DNA from 2 places in the Thermovenabulum sp. genome. Region 2 is predicted to be linked to the other one. Evidence: a T-box and tRNA genes for the amino acid it is inferred to sense, from the RefSeq annotation. Region 2 holds a T-box; the other holds one or more tRNA genes.

Region 1 (8,068 bases), on a different contig from region 2:
TGCTCCAAAAGAAATCAACAGTATTTCAGCATCTTCTGTATAAAATTCCTTAGTAATTATTATATCTTCCTTATTTTGGTAAATCTTATTATATAACCTTTTAATTACCTTTTCAGCATTTTGTGGAGAGTTGTTTGGAAAACCAGTTTCATCATGCATGGAGCTGGAGGCATGAAAGGTATACTCGCTTCCAAAATAAGCCAAAGGTGGCACACCCGTTTTTTCAGGTTCATAAGGTCTATATTTTTCAGGATCAATATTGGGCATTCTTCTTTGTACAATAGGTATATTACTATGCAATACGACTTTTTCTCTCATATGGCCTACAATCTCATCCGATAAAAATATGACTGGTGTTCTGTATTTTTCAGCAAAGTTAAAGGCATAAATTATTAAATCATAGCACTCCTGCACCGTTGCAGGTGCAAGTACGATTGCAGCATGGTCTCCATGAGTACCCCACCGGGCTTGCATTACATCCGCTTGAGCTGGTTTTGTAGCAAGTCCCGTGCTCGGACCACTTCTTTGCACGTTGATTACGACACATGGTGCTTCGGTCATTATTGCAAGTCCAATATTTTCTTGCATAAGTGAAAATCCCGGGCCGCTGGTAGCTGTAAAAGCTTTTGCACCTGCAAAAGAAGCCCCTACCAAAGCTGCCATACTCGCTATTTCATCTTCCATTTGAATAAATACTCCCCCTTCTGAAGGAAGCCTTATTGATGCGAGCTCTGCTATCTCGGAAGAAGGAGTTATGGGATAACCCGCATAAAACCTTGCGCCTGCCTTTAGGGCACCTTCCACACAGGCTTCGTTCCCTTGAAGGAATTTAATGTCTTCATGCATTTAAAATCACCCCTTCGCCTTTTTCTTCTACAAAAATAGCAATATCCGGACATCTCAAATAGCATAAATTGCATCCTATGCATTCTTCTTCCTTATCTACAATAGGAAAAGTATTCATTTCTATTCTTAGAACTTTTTTAGGACAAAATGCTACACAGATTCCACATTTTTTACACCTTTGTTCATTAATCTTAACTTTAAATCGTCTTCTCAATTTAACCCCTCCAAAAATCTGATAATAATAAGTTAATTATATTATTTTCTAAGCTTTAATACTAATGCAATATTTATGCCATTTTATAATTTTTTGCCTTTTTATTTTAAAAAAAATTAAGCTAAAAAACATAAGACTTTGATTTAACAGTTATTGCTCAATTAAAGCTATTATTAGTTTCACGGTATTCTCTAAATCATCTAAATTAACCATTTCGGATGGCGTATGAACATATCTTGTGGGTATTGCAATTCCGCCGGAGGGTACACCCTCTTTTGTAAGATGTATTGCACCCGCATCGGTACCACCCAGATCCAATACTTCCTTCTGATATGGAATTTTATTTTTTTCTGCAGTATCAATTAAAAGCTGTTTTACTTCGGGATGGCTCAAAACACTCATATCTTTTATTTTAACAGCCGGCCCCTTGCCGAGTTCCACTGCAATTTTTTCTCCTTCAGGAGTATCTCCGCATAAGGTAACATCCACAGCAATTGCAAGATCCGGTTCAATTGCATAAGCCGAAGTCCTGGCACCTCTTGTGCCTACTTCTTCCTGAGTTGTAAACACGAAATATACATCATATTTTGGATTTTTTACTTCTTTAAGCACTTTTATAAGTACAGCACATCCGGCTCTATCATCCAAAGATTTTGCAGAGATATTTTTACCAAGGAAAGTGCATTCCCGGTAGTATGTTGCCATATCACCAATATTAACTTTTTCCATTGCTTCTTCTTTCGATGATGCTCCTATATCAATATAAAGTCTTTTCATCTTCAGCTCTTTAATGTCTTCCAATTTTTCAACTCCTATTATCCCTACCGTACCGTTTTCAAATATTACCCTTTCCCCCAATAACCCATGGGGAGATACTCCTCCTATATTAGAAAACCTTATAAAACCTTTTTCATCAATATTAGTTACTATTAGTCCTATTTCGTCCATATGAGCAGCAAACATTAGTTTCTTTCCCGGGCCTCTTTTTCGAATAATCAAGTTGCCCATTGCATCTATTTTAATTTCATCTGCATAAGGCTCCACCAATTCTTTTATAATATTTCGTATTTTTTCTTCATTCCCTGAAGGACCGTAAGATTCGGTTAAAATTTTTACTAAATCTTTCACTTTATATTCCCCTTTCTTGAAAATCGTTTATTAAAGCATCGACCAAGGAAATCGTATTATTAATATCATTAAGATCAGCAATACTAACGGGTGAATGAATATACCTCGTAGGAACGGAAATAACTATTGTCGGTATCCCTTCTTCAATAGATTGTATTCTACCCGCATCGGTACCTCCTAAATTTGTCCTTCTTGGCTGACATACGATGTTATTTTTCTTTGCTATTTCAAATACCCTATCCCTTAAACGTTTATCAGCAATAAAGCTTCTATCCATTGTAGTTATCGCCGGTCCCCTGCCAAGTAAAGTATTATATTCTTCTTCTTTCATACCGGGAACATCGGAAGCAAAAGTTCCCTCCACCACTATACAAACATCGGGCTTTAATTGGTATGCTGCAACTCCAGAACCTCTCAATCCAACCTCTTCTTGAACAGTAAAAGCCCCGCTAATTTCCACCTCATAATTCCTCTTTATTATTTCCGCTACCACAAAACATCCGATTCTATCATCTAAAGCCTTTCCTTTTACAATACTGTCACCATATATTTCAAATTCCGTATTAAAGCAAGCGTAATCGCCAATTTTTACTTTTTTTTCCGCATCCTCTTGATCTTTAGCACCTATATCTATATAAAGATTTTTTATTTTTAATGCATTTTCCCTTTCCTTAGGTTCCTGCCTGTGAATGGGTTTTGCACCTATAACTCCGAAAACCTTATTTGGGCCTATTGTAACTATCTTTGAAACAAGTACCCGCTCATCAATGCCTCCCACAGTTTCAAACTTTAAAAAACCATTTTTTAATATAGAGGTTATCATTAACCCTACTTCATCCATATGTGCTGCCAGCATTATTTTTGGTCTTTTGCTCTTATTCTTTTTTTCAAATATAAGATTTCCCAAAGCATCCGTTCTAATTTCTGCATATCCCTTTAATTCCTCTCTTAAAATATCTCTCACCTCATTTTCATTTCCCGAAACACCTGCAGCTTCAGAAAGTCTTTTTAATAACATTTTAATCCCTCCACAAATTCCGTATCCACAGAAGCTATAAACAATGCAAGCAATCTTCCAATCAGTTTAATATCTTCAGTATTTAATGTTTCCACGGTAGTATGCATATATCTAAGAGGTATAGAAATTAGCCCTGTCGGAACTCCGGCTCGAGTTATCTGAATTGACCAGGCATCCGTTCCCGTATAGGACGGATTTGGGTCAATCTGATAAGGTATTTTATATTCATCGGCTAAGTTTTTCAATCTTTCATAAATTTTTGGATGAATATTGGGACCTAAAGCTATTACAGGACCTTTTCCCAATTTAAAAGTTTCTTCTTCGGGCAAATCTGGAATATTTCCATGACCGACATCTACTGCAATACCTATATCGGGATATATACCATAAGTCGAGGTTATCGCCCCTCTTAAGCCTACTTCTTCCTGTACAGTAGCTACTCCATACACATCGGCGGAAAAAATTAATTTCTTTAGCTCTTCTATACAGCATAATATTGCTGCTATACCGGCCTTATCATCCAGTGCATTAGAAGCAAAATGATTATTCAAAAGTTCCACAGGTCTTCTCTTAAAAGTAATAAAATCTCCCACACTTACAATATCTTTAATTTTTTCGTAGGAAAGCCCTGTATCAATAAATAAATCTTCTTTTTTCAAAGCTTTACTTTTTTCATCTGGTTCCTGCAAATGAGGTGGTTTACTTCCTATTATACCGGGAACAATTTCTTTACCGTGAATTAAAACCTCCTGACCCAGTAATATCCTTTGGTCTATTCCACCCACAAATGTAAACCTAATAAAGCCCTTTTCTTCAATTTTTGTAACCATCATGCCAATTTCATCCATATGAGCAGCAATCATAACTTTAAATTTAGAGTCTTTTCCCGTCTTTTTTCCTATAATATTTCCCAGTTTATCTACCTTAACTTCATCAAAAAATTTACCGAACAATTCTTTTACTTTAAAAGCAGCCTCCGGTTCCCTTCCGGAAGGAGTATGATCTGTTATTATTTCCTTTAATAAATCTTTAATATCCAATTTTTTTGCCTCCCTTCCAATATATAACTTCTACAACTATTATTAGTTTCCTTCAAATTTTATAACTAAAAATTTTATTTGTAAGTATTGACGAATTTTTTAATTTCATGTATACTATAAATTGCGTTCGGGCCCATAGCTCAATCGGTCAGAGCAACCGGCTCATAACCGGTCGGTTCTAGGTTCGAGTCCTAGTGGGCCCACCAAAATTTTATGCCGACGTAGCTCAATTGGCAGAGCAGCTGACTTGTAATCAGCAGGTTGCGGGTTCGAGTCCCATCGTCGGCTCCATTAAGTAAGTGGAGAGATTCCCGAGCTGGCCAAAGGGGGCAGACTGTAAATCTGCTGGCGATGCCTTCGGTGGTTCGAATCCACCTCTCTCCACCATTAAATGTGGGCCATTAGCTCAGTTGGTAGAGCACCTGACTCTTAATCAGGGTGTCGTGGGTTCGAAGCCTACATGGCCCACCATAGTAAGACATAAACCTCCTGAAAAGGGAGGTTTTTTCATGCCTTTTATTCTGGCAATATATGTGAAATGGTCACATTTCAGGTCACATTTATATCAAAGCACTCCCGGATCTTCACCGGGGGTTCTTTTTTTATAAGTGTCTAAATTCTTTTTAACCCCTGGTTTCAATTATTTCAACACGGTTTCAATTTAGTTTGCCCAGTTTTTAAATATTTCCTATTCCACACTTTAATAAAAACGTCCTTAGCTAAAGAAGGACCAGGATTTAAAGCTTTTGGCTTAACATGAGCTTTAAACGGAGCATGTAATAATCGTTATATGAAAAAATAAAAATTTGTTTTATAACCTCCATAATATGACATTATTTTATATCCTTCTAAGTTTTATTTGTCTTTTTTAAAATACTGTCAAATATTGCTATGCCCCGGGAAATATTATGCTTAAAGAAGGAAATAAATTAATAATATAGAAATATTTTATTGGTGATATATATGTACGATATAGAGAAACAACTTCATAACATTTTTTCTTATGATTCAATAAAGAGGATATTTAACTCTCTTGATGAGGGTATAATAATTGTCGATAATAATTTCAAAATATTGTTCTACAACAAAATATTGGGAAAATTTGAAGGGATAGATCCCGATAAGGTTATTGGTAAAAACTTATTTGAGGTTTACCCTTCTTTATCTCCCGAAGAAAGCACAATATGCCAGGTGCTAAAAACGGGAAAGCCGGTTTTAAAAAGATATCAGCGATATCGAAGTTTTTTAGGAAACGAAATTAAAGCGGTAAATACCACCTTTCCTATTATCGAAAAAGGTAACATAATCGGTGCTTTTGAAATATCCAGGGATATTACTAATATTTACCACCTTGCAGAAAAAGTGGTAGAGCTAAGACAAATAGCTTCGGGAGCAAAAACTTTAAAGGATAATAATATTTCCTTGAAATATAATTTTAGTTCTATAATCGGCGAGAATAAAAAGATAAAAGAATTGATAGCTTTTTCTAAAAAAGTTTCTAAAACCTCTTCTTCAATTTTAATTTATGGAGAAACTGGTACAGGTAAAGAACTTTTTGCTCAAAGCATTCACGCAGAAAGCCCCAGGAAAGATGGTCCTTTTATTGCTCAAAACTGTGCAGCCTTACCCGAATCTTTATTAGAAGCTCTTCTTTTCGGCACTACAAAGGGAAGTTTTACCGGCGCAGAAAATAAACCAGGGTTATTTGAACAAGCGGATGGTGGAACTCTATTATTGGATGAAATTAACAGTATGGGCTTAAACCTTCAAAGTAAGCTATTAAGAGTACTGCAGGAAGGTGTAGTAAGGCGAATTGGCGCAGCATACGATATACCGGTTGATGTAAGGATTATAGCTACTACTAACGAAAAACCTGAAATTCTATTAAAAACTGGACGTTTACGAAAGGACTTATTTTTCAGGTTAAGTGTAATATATATCGAAATTCCTCCTCTTAGAGATAGAAAAGAAGATATAATATTACTTGTGAACCATTTTATTGAAAAGTACAATAAAAAATTCGGTAAAAACATAAAAGGAATCGATAAAAAGCTAATGGATTTATTTTTACAATATTCATGGCCCGGAAATATAAGAGAATTAGAGCACCTTATAGAAGGCTTAATGAATTGTCAGGATGATGGAATAATAACTTTTGACTCTTTAAAATATGTAAGTTTCAATTTTTTAAATGAAGCTTTGATGGACAACACAATTTCTCAAAAAAGTTTTGCCTTAAAGCAATTGGATGATTTTGAAAGAAAATTAATAATTGACACATTGCGGGAATGCCAGGGCAATATCACCCGGGCTGCTGAAAAATTGGGATTAAAAAGGCAATCTTTACAATATAGAATAAAAAAATACGGCATTCAAAAAGAAACTTATGAAATTTTTTTATAAAAAAAGCTTTTTATACTGGAAAATCCAAATCTCTGAGGCATAATTATTTGTTCCGTACTTCCTACGAACAAAATTCCGTCATCAGCTAAGGATTCATGAAATTTTTTGTAAATCATTTCTTTTGCTTCTTCAGTAAAATATATTAAAACATTTCTGCATAAAATTAAATGAATCCCCTTCGGAAATGGATCGGTTAAAAGATTCAATTTCATAAATTTCACCATATTTTTTATCTCGGCAGATATTTCATATTCTTCCTTTCTTTTAATAAAGAATTTCTTTTTTAAATCTTCAGGTACATTTGAAATTAGTTTTTCATAATAAATGCCTTTTTTTGCTCTTTCCAAAGCATCCTCATCAATATCAGTGGCTATTATTTCTGCTTTGTTATAATTCATCTTTTTGAATAAAAGAGCTACTGAATAAGGTTCTTCTCCGCTTGCACAAGCCGAACTCCAAACTTTCAATGAATTTTTGCTTAAAATTAGATTGGGAATAATCTCTTTTTCTAATATATCCCATTGTGCGGGGTTCCTGAAAAATTCTGAAACATTTATTGTAAGATAATTCAAGAATTCCCTTATCCTATTTTGATCATCTTTAATATATTTATAATAATCATCGTATTCCTCAAAGCCATGCCTTCTGATAAAGGATTCTATACGCCTCTTCATCTGTTTTTCCTTATATAAAGAAAGGTTAATTCCTGTTATTTTATTTATTTTTTCAATAAATTCGTAATACTTATCCTGCAACAAAATCCCCTCACCCATTTTATAGTTTGTTATATATTGTAATTATACATAATTAAATAAAAAAAAACCATGGTACACAACCAAAACAATAGTGTACCATGGGGGCTAATGTAAAGGGGGTCTATTCTAATTTTAACCATTCTTTATCATATTATTCATGCTAAATATAAATTCTCTATAAAAACAGAAAAATGCGCGACATTCCGTCCCGCATTTTTCCACTTAATCAAACGCAAAATCAAAAAATATTGAGTTCTTATAAATCAACCTATCCCCTTCTTTCAGTCTCTTTTAAAAGTTTACCACTTTCACAGGTTTTTCAAAAACCCCTCTTTTTACTTCAGAAGCTGTCATATGCTTTGCCTGAAATTTTTCAGCTATATAATTACAGGCATCCCACGGATTTACCTTATCGCCACAGGTAAAAACATCTACCGCGGCATACCCAAGTTCTGGCCACGTATGAACAGTTAAATGTGATTCAGAAATTACTACCACACCGCTTACACCTTGCGGGCTAAATTTATGGAAGGCAACTTCCCTGACCTCTGCTCCTGCTTCAAGAGCAGCCTTTACCAAAATATCTTCGATTAAATCTCTGTCATTTAAAACAAAAGGATCGCAATCGTAAATTTCCGCTAAGATGTGACGGCCCAATGCTTTC
Region 2 (8,068 bases):
CTTGTATGCAAAATACATACAGGGTCCTTTTATGTGCTTTAAAAAATCAATTAGTGCGGAGGTGGACCATGACCGGAATAGCGGGTATTGCCCGGGAAGTAGAAAGAAGGACGGGTATTAAAACTACCGCGAGGGATGTGGAGAATATCCTTTCATGCCTTCAAAGGGGCTCGCATTTCTGGGAAGTGGTTTATCTTTCCCAAAAACCTTTTAATATGGTAGCCGAAACCGTGGGTGTCCTTATAAAAGAGGGCTTTTTGGAAAACAAGGGGAATGGTGTCCTGAATTTTACTAAGGCAGGAAAAGAATTTGTGGAAATGTACAGGATTTACCCCAAAAGGCATTATGCATGTCCTCACTGCGAAAGGCGGGGTCTTGACCTTTCTGAATTCACCGAATTGATTAAAAGATTTGAACAGGAGACAAAGGATCGTCCCGAGGCCATTATAGACTACGACCAGGGTTATGTTACTTCAAAGACGGTTATAAGCCGTATAGCCCTTATGGCTGAAAGAGGGGATTTAGAGGGCAAAAAACTTCTGGTGCTGGGGGACGATGACCTGGTTAGCCTTGCCGCCGGTTTGTCGGAGCTTCCCCAGGAAGTTGTTGTTCTGGAAATTGATGATAGAATTATAAATTACATCAACAAAAAAGCGGTACAGTTAGAGCTGCCGGTAAAAGCCTACAAATACGATTTCAGGCAAAGTCTTCCAAAGGAATTTGTAAAGGCCTTTGATACTTTTACTACCGATCCTCCCGAGACTATAGAAGCTCTGGAAGTTGTAATGAAAAGAGGGCTTGCGGGATTAAAAGGCGAAGGATGTGCCGGATATTTCGGAATAACAAAAGCGGAGTCCTCTTTTGGAAAGTGGAGAGAATTCCAGAGGATGCTATTAAACAAATTTGATGTGGCTATTACTGATATAATTGAAGATTTCAACCATTACGTCAACTGGGATTATCTTTTAGAAAGCATCAGGGACGATTACTCCTTCGTCCAGGTAAAGCCTGAATTGAACTGGTATCGTTCTTCAATGTTCAGGATCGAAACAGTAAGCGGATTTTCCGGTGTGGAAAATACCCCTCAGGACTGCGAACTGTATTTGGATAACGAAGCGCTTATTTACAAGCCGGTTTCATTGACAAAATAACAAAATTATTGTATATTATTTAATAAATTTTATAGCACAAAACGCGATGAAGGGGAAAGTAGAAAGCTTATATGCTCCAAAGCGAGCCGGGGTCTGGTGAAAGCCCGGCGGGCAAAAGCTTTTCGAAGATCACCCCCGAGTATTGGCCCGAAAAAAGTAGGCGCCAGCGGCAGAAAGCCGTTATCTCAAACGAGCCCAAATTAGGGTGGTACCGCGGATATAACCCGCCCCTTCCGTTGCTTAAAAGGGCGGGTTTTATTTTTCAAAAAAATAAGGGAGGTAAAAAAAGAGGATGTTTAAAAAAGTCGAACCCACCATGAACTTCGTCCCCATAGAAGAAAATATACTCGAGTTCTGGAAGGAAAATGACATATTCAAAAAGAGCATTGAACAGAGAAAAAATGCCCCCAATTACGTTTTTTACGAGGGGCCTCCCACAGCTAACGGAAAGCCCCATGCCGGCCACGTCCTGACAAGGGTAATCAAAGACCTCATTCCCAGGTACAGGACAATGCTCGGTTACAGGGTTGACAGAAAAGCCGGATGGGATACCCATGGACTCCCGGTGGAGCTGGAAGTGGAAAAACAGCTGGGTATTAGCGGAAAACCGCAGATAGAAGAGTATGGTGTGGAAGAGTTCATCAAAAAATGCAAAGAGAGCGTTTTTACCTACGAGCAGGAATGGAGGAAGATGACGGAAAGGGTAGGTTTCTGGATTGATTTAGATGACCCTTATGTTACCTACCACAACTCCTATATCGAATCGGTATGGTGGGCATTAAAGAAATTCTGGGAAAAAGGGCTTTTGTACAAAGGGCATAAGGTGGTGCCCTACTGCCCGCGCTGCGGAACATCCCTTTCAAGCCATGAAGTGGCTCAAGGGTACGAAGAGGTGGAAGATCCATCGGTATTTGTAAAATTCAAGGTATTGGATGAAGAAAATACTTACTTTTTGGTCTGGACAACAACGCCGTGGACGCTGCCTTCCAACGTGGCCCTCGCGGTAAAGGATGATTACACCTACGTAAAGGTGAAACAGGGCGAGGATTACCTTATCTTAGCAGAGGGACGGCTCTCCGTCTTGGAAGGGGAATATGAAATAGTCGAAAAATTCCCCGGAGAGAGATTAGCAGGTAAAAAATATGAACCCGTATTTCCTTTCTTTGAAAAAGAAAAAGATAGGGCATTCTATGTGGTTTTAGCTGATTTTGTAACCCTTGATGAAGGAACGGGAATAGTACACATGGCTCCCGCCTTCGGCGAAGACGACTACAGGATGGGACAAAAGTACGGTTTACCCGTATTACAACCGGTAGATGCTCAGGGAAAATTTACAAAAGAAGTTCCTCTGTGGGAAGGGCTATTTGTAAAAGATGCGGATAAAGGTATTATTAAGGAGTTAAAGGTAAGCGGAAAGCTTTACAAAGCTGAAAGGTATAAGCACACATACCCCTTCTGCTGGAGGTGCGATACACCCCTTTTATATTATGCAAGAAGCAGCTGGTTTATAAAAACCACCGCTATAAAGGAAAGGCTTTTAGAATTAAATAAGAAAATCGGCTGGCATCCGGAACATATCAGAGACGGACGGTTCGGGAATTTCTTGGAAAACGTCATCGACTGGTGTCTGAGCCGTGAAAGGTACTGGGGAACACCTCTTAACATTTGGGTCTGTGAAGATTGCAGTCATCACCATGCGGTGGGAAGCATTCAAGAACTCAAACAAATGAGCAAAGTTCCTTTTGAAGACATCGAACTTCATAAGCCCTATGTGGATGAAGTAATCCTTTCCTGCCCTGAATGCGGCAAGGATATGAGAAGGGTGCCAGAAGTAATCGACTGCTGGTTCGATTCCGGTTCCATGCCCTTTGCTCAATATCACTATCCCTTTGAAAACAAAGAAATATTTGAAAATCACTTCCCGGCGGATTTTATTGCTGAAGCCATTGACCAGACCCGGGGATGGTTTTACAGCTTATTTGTAATTTCGACGCTCCTTTTTGACCAATCGTCCTATAAAAACGTGCTGGTTATGGGACACGTGCTGGACCAGTACGGCCAGAAGATGAGCAAGCATAAAGGCAATGTGCTTGACCCCTGGGAGATTTTGAACAACCAGGGTGCGGATGCTATGCGCTGGTACCTGTACGTTTCCAGTCCGCCCTGGGCACCAAGCCGGTTCTATAAAGAGGCGGTTAGCGAAGCCCAGAGGAAATTCTTAGGTACACTCTGGAATGTTTACTCCTTCTTCGTACTTTACGCCAATATCGACAATTTTGATCCAAAGGCTTACAAAATCGAACCAAAAGAAAGGCCCGAGATGGACCGCTGGTTATTGTCTAAGGTAAACAGCGTCAATAAAAAAGTCAGGGAAGAACTGGAAAAATACGACATTACCTCGGCTGCCAGGGCTTTAGAAGAACTGGTGGACGATATGAGCAACTGGTATGTCAGAAGAAACAGAGAGAGGTTCTGGAAGTCAGAGATGGATCAGGATAAAATCTCTGCATATCTGACTTTGTACGAAGCCTTAGTGGATTTCATAAAGATGGCAGCGCCCTTTGTGCCCTTTATAACGGAAGAAATCTACCAAAACCTTGTAAGGGAAGTTTACCCTGAAGCTCCTGAAAGCATCCACCTGACCTACTATCCTGAAGTAAAAGAAGAGTTAATTGACCCGGTTCTCGAGCATAAAATGGAACTTGCCAGGAGAATCGTGGAACTGGGAAGAGCGGCGAGAAACAAAGCAAAGATTAAAAACCGTCAGCCCCTGTCAAAGATGATGGTACAGCTCAGGAATGCCCAGGATGAGGACTTGATAAAGGATTTAACGGATATAATAAAGGACGAACTGAACATTAAAGAAATCGAGTATATAGATGTAGCGGAAGAATACTTCACCTATATGCTTAAACCCCGCTTTGACCTCCTGGGTCCAAAATACGGAAAACTGATGCCCAAAATAGCAAAGGAGATTTCTGCGGCAAACGCTTCCGCCTTGATCCGGGAAGCGAGGGAAAAAGGCGAAATTAAGATCAATGTAGATGGGCAGGAAATAACTATTAAAGAGGAAGAACTGGATATTCGCGCGGAGGATAAAGCCGGATACTGCACCGAAGGTGAAGCGGGATATTATGTGGTGCTGGACACCCATATCACGGAAGAATTATTGCTGGAAGGAATAGCCCGGGAGCTTACCAGCAAGATTCAGAATATGAGAAAAGAAGCGGGATTTGAAGTAGAAGATAAAATTTTAGTTTATTATACCTCGAGCTCAAAGGAAGTAATTGAAGCGGTAAATGTCTTTGGAGAAAGCATAAAGGAAGATACCCTGGCCTTAACTTTATCCGATGAACAGATGCCTCCGGATGTTTATCTCAGAGAATGGGATGTAAATGGATTCAGCGTAATGCTGGGTATAAAAAAGATTTAAATTAAGAAAACTTGAAAATTGCCCGCCCCTTTTGTAGAATATAAAGGGCGGGCAAAATACATATAGCAAGGAGGCGGTTTTAATGAAGGATGCAATTACGGTAATGAGAGAGAGAAGGAGTGTCAGGAGATTTCTTAAAAAGCCCATTTCCAAGGAAGTGCTGGAAGAAATTATCGACTGCGGCAGATTGGCCCCTACTGCCAATAACTTTCAGCCCTGGGTGTTTGTAGTAGTAACCCAGGAGGATACTAAAAATAAAATAGCCGAGCTTGCCACCTGGGGGGAATTTATAAAGGATGCCGCCTGTTGTGTGGCGGTTTTCTGCGAAAAGGACAACCCCTTCCACGTAGAAGATGGCTCTGCAGCCACCGAAAATATAATACTTGCAGCTAAAGCCCATGATTTAGATTCCTGCTGGGTGGCCGGGTATAAGAGGCCTTACAGCGAGGAAGTGAGAAAACTTTTGAACGTCCCTGAAAAATACGAGCTTATATCCCTTGTGCCCCTCGGTTATTCCCAGGAACATCCAAACCCAGCCAAAAAGCCGTTATCCGAAGTATTAAAGTGGGAAAGGTATTAGATTAAAAGCCCGGAATTTTTCCGGGCGGTTTATATTTTTTGGGGGAGGAAATATGCTTTACGTTTTTGAAAATGTAAGGCCGTTTAATTTAAAAGCCGTGCTGGATGGAGGGCAGGCTTTTCGCTGGAAAGAAGAAAACGGACGATTTACAGGAATTGTAAAAAACAGGTTTTTGGCGGTTGATTACTCTGAAAATACGCTTTTGGTGGAAGTAAGCAAAGGCAGCTCATCAAAGGAAGAAGATATAAGATTTATAATGGATTATTTTGACCTTAACCGGGATTACAATGCCCTGGAGGAAAAACTGACAGAGGAATATCCGGAGCTCAAAAAAGCCATAGCCGATGGGAGCGGGAATCGAATTCTTCACCAGGACCCCTGGGAAACTTTGATATCCTTTATAATTTCTGCCAATAACAGCATACCAAATATAAAGAGGGTAATTGAAAGGCTATGTGAAAATTACGGTAGCCCTATCATTTATAAAGGTAAAACTTACTATGCCTTTCCCACTCCCGATGCCTTGAGCAGTTTGACGGAGGAAGAAATAAGCTGCACCCGGTGCGGATTTCGCGGAAAATATATAATAAAAGCTGCTAAAATGGTGAAGTCCAAAGAAGTGGACCTTCAAAGAATAGAAAAACTTGATTCAAAAGATGCGTTAAAGGAGCTAGTTAAAATTCCAGGGGTCGGGATAAAGGTCGCCAGCTGCATCCTGCTTTTTTCATACAGAAAATACGATTCCTTTCCGGTGGACGTATGGATAAAAAGGGCGGTTGAGGAAATTTATTTTAATGGCTGCCAAAAAAATATTAAAGAAATAATTGATTTTGCTCATAAAAAATTCGCAGATAAAGCAGGGTTTGTCCAGCAGTATTTATTTTATTATTTTCGCGGCAAAAATATATAATAATCTTTTTACAGTACCGTTTTTAGTAATCATTTCAATAGGATTGTCACTCTTATATTTTTAATAATTTTTAAAAAGTATTTATTCTCGGTTAGTTTTTTGTTATAATATATTTAGAAATTTTTCTAAATATCTAAGGAGGTTGTCCTGCGATGGAAAAAAGGGGTCTTAAGTTTAACACCGATACCCTTCTTTTGATACTTATTTTATCTTTATATGTAATAGGTTTTTTACTTTACCCGTACCTCCCCGAGAGAGTGCCTTCCCACTGGAATATACGGGGGGAGGTTGACGGCTACACCGGCAAATTATCTCACATTCTTTTCATGCCTACCTTTACACTGGGAATATATTTACTCTTAATGGTGGTCCCCCGGATAGACCCTAAGTCGGAGAACTATAAAAAATTTGCCGGAGTTTACCAGGGCTTTAAAGTGGTGTTTGTGCTCTTTATGTTTGGACTTTATTTGGTCACTCTTCTTGCTGGATTGGGATATTCTTTACCAGTCGGGAAAATAGTAAGGGTGGCAATAGGAATTATGTTTATTTTCATCGGGAATTACTTCGGTAAGATCCGCCACAATTATACTTACGGTATAAAAACCCCGTGGACCTTAGCCAGCGAAGAAGTATGGAACAAAACCCACCGGGTATCCGGGCCGTTATGGGTAATTGCAGGTTTCGTATGGGTTTTAAGCGTATTAATGAACGAAACGCTGGCATTTATAACGGGGATGATTTCTATTTTTTCCGTGACTATTTTCGGTTTTGTCTATTCTTATATAATCTACAAAAAGCTTTATGGTCAAAAGTAAGAAAATAAAGGAGGGAGAGGTTACGAATCTTAATATTATTTTTAAAGCACTTTCCGATCCGGTGAGAAGAAAGATTCTTTCCCTGCTCAAAGAAAGGGATTTGACCGCCGGCGAAATAGCCTCCTTTTTTGACATTTCATGGCCCAGCATTTCCCACCACCTGAATGTATTAAAACAGGCGGGGATGGTGGTAGACGAAAGAAGGGGTCAGAACATCTACTATTCGATAAACACGTCGGTATTTGAGGACCTTATTTCCTATGGGATGGAAATTCTGGGTAAAAAAAGCAAGGATTAATTTAAAAATACCCCGAAAACAAGGCAAAATTTTACGTATTTATTTAATGTAAAGAAAAAAATAAAAATGAGGAGAGGTTATATGAAAAACAATTTGAAATTTCTAAAACTCCTGTCTTTTGCCCTTATTATCCTCCTTGCGGCACCTGTTATATCATCTTCTGCCCTTGGGGATGAACCGGCAGCCGAGTATTTTAATATTGAAACCACCGCTACCGGCACGGTAGAAGTCCCCCCTGATATGGCCGAGATTTACATTACGGTAAGAAATGAATCCCTTTCCAGGGATACCGTCCAGAGGGACAACGCCTTGCGGGTTCAGGAATTGACAAGAGCTCTTTCAAGATTTAAGGTGGAAGTAAAAACGACGTATTTTTACAATTACCAGATAAAAGAGGAGGAACCCATTGTCCAGCCGATGCAGGGAGAAGCGAATTCGCAGATTTACCCGCCCGCACCCGAAAAGCCTGTAAAATACGTAATCAAATATGTAGTGGAAAGCGGGCTAAAAGTCATAGCCAATGATGTAAAAGAAGTCGGTGACATCCTGGCGGTGGCTTCCAACACTCAGAATGTTTACGTGAACAGCGTTCAGTACGGGGTAAAAAACATATCGGTGTATAAAAAGCAGGCGATAAACGAGGCGATTAGACAGGCCAAGGAATCCATAGAGATAAGCGCTGACGGTCTTGGGGCAAAGCTAATAAGACCCGAACAGGTCAGGGTGGATTTCGGCAATCCTTATTATTACCCGGTAATGAAAGCTTATGACATGGCTCAGAGGGCTGAAGGATATGTGCCTCAGCCTCAAAACCCGGAACCCGTGAAGGTTACGGCAACCGTCTACATGGTGTATAAGGCTGCATTGAAGTAAACGCGGAT

What was found. A T-box is a leader RNA that pairs with one kind of tRNA and senses whether it is charged. The one in region 2 lies ahead of ileS (isoleucine--tRNA ligase), so its partner is inferred to be a tRNA-Ile.
Region 1: it has a tRNA-Ile gene. The T-box ahead of ileS (isoleucine--tRNA ligase) is inferred to sense a tRNA for this amino acid. The anticodon was not compared.

What each region holds. Positions count from the first base shown of each region.
Region 1 is NZ_JBNARB010000005.1:95,815-103,882, reverse strand. It holds gene ACPLOV_RS04380 (2-oxoacid:acceptor oxidoreductase subunit alpha) at 1-846, opposite strand, end outside; gene ACPLOV_RS04375 (4Fe-4S dicluster domain-containing protein) at 839-1,060, opposite strand; gene ACPLOV_RS04370 (M42 family metallopeptidase) at 1,211-2,188, opposite strand; gene ACPLOV_RS04365 (M42 family metallopeptidase) at 2,190-3,206, opposite strand; gene ACPLOV_RS04360 (M42 family metallopeptidase) at 3,197-4,246, opposite strand; tRNA gene ACPLOV_RS04355 (tRNA-Ile) at 4,376-4,452, shown strand; tRNA gene ACPLOV_RS04350 (tRNA-Thr) at 4,462-4,537, shown strand; tRNA gene ACPLOV_RS04345 (tRNA-Tyr) at 4,548-4,633, shown strand; tRNA gene ACPLOV_RS04340 (tRNA-Lys) at 4,642-4,717, shown strand; gene ACPLOV_RS04335 (sigma-54 interaction domain-containing protein) at 5,210-6,649, shown strand; gene ACPLOV_RS04330 (CheR family methyltransferase) at 6,631-7,404, opposite strand; gene speD (adenosylmethionine decarboxylase) at 7,696-8,068, opposite strand, start outside.
Region 2 is NZ_JBNARB010000002.1:93,088-101,155, reverse strand. It holds gene ACPLOV_RS01595 (bis-aminopropyl spermidine synthase family protein) at 69-1,151, shown strand; T-box leader at 1,189-1,386, shown strand; gene ileS (isoleucine--tRNA ligase) at 1,444-4,584, shown strand; gene ACPLOV_RS01585 (nitroreductase family protein) at 4,667-5,164, shown strand; gene ACPLOV_RS01580 (DNA-3-methyladenine glycosylase family protein) at 5,217-6,074, shown strand; gene ACPLOV_RS01575 (SdpI family protein) at 6,227-6,889, shown strand; gene ACPLOV_RS01570 (autorepressor SdpR family transcription factor) at 6,876-7,187, shown strand; gene ACPLOV_RS01565 (SIMPL domain-containing protein) at 7,269-8,060, shown strand.